Regions from separate parts of the Massilia sp. LC238 genome, predicted to be linked through region 2. Evidence: predicted binding sites of a transcription regulator. Region 2 holds the regulator's gene; the other holds the start of a gene.
What was found. The regulator FNR, encoded in region 2, switches genes on or off when oxygen is low (the NO sensors DNR and NnrR bind a similar motif). The targets are predictions, from matches to a motif close to TTGATNNNNATCAA.
Positions count from the first base shown of each region.

Region 1: the regulator FNR is predicted to act here: its motif matches at 1,065-1,078, upstream of FG94_RS25055 (universal stress protein).

Region 1 is NZ_JNNN01000083.1:34,768-37,159, reverse strand. Features, by position in the region: gene FG94_RS26310 (GGDEF domain-containing protein) at 1-523, opposite strand, end outside; gene FG94_RS25055 (universal stress protein) at 540-998, opposite strand; gene FG94_RS25050 (6-phosphofructokinase) at 1,111-2,229, opposite strand; gene FG94_RS25045 (VTT domain-containing protein) at 2,369-2,392, shown strand, end outside.
Region 2 is NZ_JNNN01000025.1:38,612-41,003, reverse strand. Features, by position in the region: gene FG94_RS05535 (hypothetical protein) at 1-1,092, shown strand, start outside; gene fnr (fumarate/nitrate reduction transcriptional regulator Fnr) at 1,174-1,935, shown strand; gene FG94_RS05525 (AraC family transcriptional regulator) at 1,946-2,392, shown strand, end outside.

The sequences.
Region 1 (2,392 bases), on a different contig from region 2:
GGTAGGCCAGCACGCTGCTGGCGAAGGCCGGCTCCGGCAACTGCGCTGCCGCCAACCCGAGGAATAGCAGGCTCGGCACCAGGGCCAGCGCGGACAAGCGAAGCAGGCGCGGTTCGACCAGGGCCAGCGGGAACATCACCCCCGTGATCGCCGGCAGCGCCAGCAACAGGCCATCGGGCAGCAGGGCGGCGCTGAGGATCATTGCGCCGGCATGGGTGATGTAGACCAGGGCACAGCGCCAGGCGAGCGGGATGCGCCCGTCCCAGTCCCGATAGCCGATGGCGCCGATCAGGACCAGGCCCAGCCGGATTAGCGCAGTGGTGGCGGCCTGCTGGGGAGAGATCCAGTAGTCCCATGCGCTGAACAGCAGCACGCCGAGACCGAACAAGCCTCCGAGCGCCGGCAGCATGCCGGACAGGCTGCGGTCGAGCGCCAGGCCGAATTCGCGTTCGTCGTCGGGCGCGAGCGCGCCGGTCAGGCGCGCGGCCCGGAATGGAGATGCGGCCGGACGCTGTTTCCCCATCTGCACGTGGCCGCTCTTAGCCGGCGCCGGCGGCTGGCCGCAAGACCATGACCGGCACCGGCGCGCCTGCGAGCACGGCCTGGGTCACGCTGCCGGCCAGCAGACGGCTCAGGCCGCGCCGGCCGTGCGAACCCATGACGATCAGGTCGCATTGCTGCTCGCGGACGGTATCGGCGATCGCCTCGGCGGGGTCGAGCGCGCTGCAGGTCAGCGCCGTGCAGGCCACGCCCGCCTTGGCGCAGCGCGCGGCGATGGCATCGACATAGCGCTGGGCATGCTCCAGCAGCACGTCCATCTGCAGGCCCGGATCGTAGGCCATGGCGCCTTCGAGCGACTGGAAGGTGGGTTCGGGAACTGCGACGGACAGCGCCACGATCTCGCTGCCCTCGCGGCCGTAAACGAACTCGATGGCGGCATCGACCGCCGCTTCGGAAACGGGCGACCCGTCGGTCGGGACCAGGATACGTCGGTACATGGCAATCTCCAGACAGGGTGGACGAACGGTTGAGGACCAGTCTGTCCTCGCGCATGCTAAAAATCTTTGATTTAAATCAAAATCGAACCGATGTCTTGATGCTTTGGCAAGCCTAGCAAACTGCCCGGTCGCCGAAGCAGATGCCGAGCTCGCGCGCCGTGCGCACCATATCGCCGTCGAGCGGCACCCGCTTGCTGCGGCCCGCCACCTCGCCCAGGGGCACGGTGCCGATCTCCTGGCCACCCAGCGCCACCATCACGCCGGACTCGCCGCGCGCCAGCGCGCGCACCGCGCAAGCGCCGAAGCGCGCCGCCACCACGCGGTCGAAAGCCGACGGACTGCCGCCGCGCAGCAGGTGGCCCAGCACCACGCTGCGGCATTCCTTGCCGGTGCGCTGCGCCAGCTGCGCCTCGACCCAGGCCCCGATGCCGCCCAGGCGCTCTGCATGCCCGCCGCCGGCGGCCGCCAGCCGTGCGCGCTCGCCGCCGAGCGGCTGCGCCCCTTCGGCGGCCACCACGATCGCATGGCGCCGGCCGGCGGCGTCGCGCCGTCCGATGGCTTCGGCCACCACCTCGAGGTCGAAAGGGATCTCGGGAAGCAGGATCGCATGGGCGCCCCCGGCCATGCCGGCCTGCAGTGCGATCCAGCCGGCGTAGCGTCCCATCACCTCGACCACCATCACGCGGTGCTGGCTGTCGGCGGTGGTGTGCAGGCGGTCGATGCATTCGGTGGCGAAGCCGGCCGCCGTATCGAAGCCGAAGGTCTGGTTGGTGGCGTCGAGGTCGTTGTCGATGGTCTTGGGCACGCCGACCACCGGCAAGCCCTGGCGCTGCAGGCAGGCGGCGATTTCCATCGAGCTGTCGCCGCCGACCATCACCAGCGCGTCGAAGCCGCGCCCCCGGCACAGGCCGACCAGCTCGGCGCTGCGGTCCTGCTCCACCATGCCGGCCGCGCCCTGGACCGGGTAGCGCAGCGGGTTGCCGCGGTTGGTGCTGCCGAGGATGGTGCCGCCGAGGTGCGCGATGCCGTGCACGGCGTCGGGCGACAGGCGCAGGACCGGCTCGCCCAGGCAGGTGGCGGGCGCGAGCAGGCCGTTGAAACCGTCGCGGATGCCCCAGCATTCCCAGCCGTGCCGGCTGGATGCGAGCACCACCGCGCGGATCACGGCGTTCAGGCCCGGAGCGTCGCCGCCCCCGGTGACGATGGCAATGCGCTGGATGCGGGTGTCCATGGGCGCCTCCTGTGGTGCTGCCGACTATAGCATGCGCACCCGGAACGATTCGCCGTTCGTGGCGGATCCGCACAGCCATGATGGGCAGGGCACCGCGGCAGAGGTACAATGCCGCCCACACTATCCAAACACAAACGACATGCTGACTACCCTGCTCGACTGG
Region 2 (2,392 bases):
GCGACCCCGGTCCGTTTCGTGCGCAACGGCGCTGTCCGGCTGCTGCCGGCGAACATTCCCGGCACCATCCAGACCTCAAGCGACCTGAATGCCCTCCTGACCGCCGGCAGCGGGGTCAAGATCGTGCAGGCCATCCGCTGGTGCGGCGGGCCCGGCGACGGCATCATCGGCTGCGCCCCGGTCGGCAGCGCCTCGGTCAACGTGGCCGCGGTGCGCTTCACCGCCAACCAGGAAGGCCTGATCTGGGTGCACGAGTACGGCCACAACTGCGGCCTGCCCCACCGTACCGACGACCCGCGCGCGGTCATGTACCCGTCCGTCGGCGCCGACCACAACGTGGTCAACGCGGCCGAGTCCTCGGCCTTCCTTTCGGGCCCGCTCAGCATCAGCGGCAAGGTGATGGCCGCCGGCGGCTGCTCCTGCGGTGCGGGCGGCCTGGCGCTGCCAGCCGACGTGCGCGACTTCGTCTCCCAGCACTGGATCGAGGGCGTGCCATGGGAGCTGGCCTCGCAGTACGGCGAGAAGGACGCCCGCCTGCTGCTGGACTGGCTGGTGAACGAGCCGGAGAAGCACGAGGAGTTCCTGACCCAGATCGTGGCCACCCTCGGCTACATCGGCAGCGAGATCGCGGTCCAGCCGATGATCGACTTCGTCGAAAGTGCGCGCGCCGGCCGTGCCGTGTTCAATGCCAGGAACACGGCCCTGCTGCGCCTCGGCGACCTGGCCAACCGCTCCGGCAGCCGCGCGGCGCTCGATTTCCTGGCGCGGGTCGCCGGCGACATGGACCTGGCGCGTACGCTGGCGGCGCCCCAGGCCAGCGCCGAGCTGCAGGCGGCCAAGGCGCTGCAGGACGTGGTGGCGCCGAGCCTCGACACCCTGGCCGCCGAGCTGGCGGTGTCGGCCACCTTCGGGCTGGCGCTGGCGGGCACGGCGCAATCGCAGCAGGCCGTGGAAGCGCTCAAGGGGAACGCCGACGCCTTCGCGACCGTGAACCAGGCGGCCCAGGAAGCCGCCGAGATCGCCGCGACCGTGCGCGCCAAGGGCCGCCAGGAGTACTACAGGATGAAGGCGGAACACCGGCATCACCTGTAATCGGGCTTGTATTTTAGAAATGAAACCCGCGGACGCGGCCTTTGTCTATAATGGCCGCGTCCGCATTTTCGTTTCCCTGCCATGAACCAACCCATCTCGCTCCCGGGCGAAGCGAAGGTCATCCAGGCCCTCAAGGCCAGCTGCAGCGCGTGCAGCATGCACCAGCTGTGCCTGCCGATGGGCCTCGAGGATGCCGACATCAATCGCCTCGACCAGATCATCGGCCGCCGCCGCCGGCTCGCGCGCGACGAGCGCCTCTACGCCATGGGCGAGCCCTTCCGGAACCTGTACGCGGTGCGCTTCGGCCATTTCAAGACCTATCAGGTCAACGCCGCCGGCGAAGCCCAGATCACCGGCTTCCAGATGGCCGGCGAACTGCTGGGCATGGACGCCATCAGCGGCACCCACCACTGCGACGCCGTGGCCCTCGAGGACAGCGAGGTGTGCGAGATCCCGTTCTCGCGCCTGGAAGAGCTGTTCGGCCACGTGCCGGCCCTGCTGCGCCACTTCCACCGCATCATGAGCCAGGAGATCACGCGCGAACAGAACGTCATGCTGCTGCTCGGCAATATGCGGGCGGAGCAGCGTTTCGCCGTCTTCCTGGTCAACCTGTCGGCACGCTACGCGGCGCGCGGCTATTCGCCGCACAGCTTCCAGCTGCGCATGTCGCGCGAAGACATCGGCAACTACCTCGGGCTCACCATCGAAAGCATCAGCCGCCTGCTGTCGCGCTTCAAGAAGCAGGGCTGGCTGCAGGTCGACAAGCGCGAAGTCACCCTGCTCGACCCGGCCAAGCTCAAGGCGCTGGCGGCCGGCACCGACGTCTGCAGCCCGATGGGCTAGCGACACCGCCATGGCCGCTGCCCTGCTCGACCTGCATCTACGCAGCTATGGCGCCGCGCGCAGCTCGGACCGCCACGAGTTCGGCCAGCTGGTGCTGCCCGTGAGCGGCGAAGTCGCCCTGGAAATCGAAGGCCGCCAGGCCAGGCTCGATCCGCTGCGCGTGGCGGTGGTGGCGCCCGGCGCCTGGCACTCGCAGTGCAGCCCGGTGGCCAACCGGTCGCTGATCGTCGACCTGGGACCGGATACCTTCGCGCAAGGACCCTGGCAGCGCCTGCTCGAGCAGCCCTTCGGCGCCATCGGTCCCGCAGCGCGCAAGCTGGTCGAATTCATGGGCATCATGGCCGCCACCGCCCCGCCCGCGCCTTCCGTGCTGGCCGGCTGGACCCCGCTGCTGCTCGACACCCTGGTGCTGGGGGCGCCCGCGCCAAGCTCGCGCCTGGCCGCCCTGCTCGCCCGC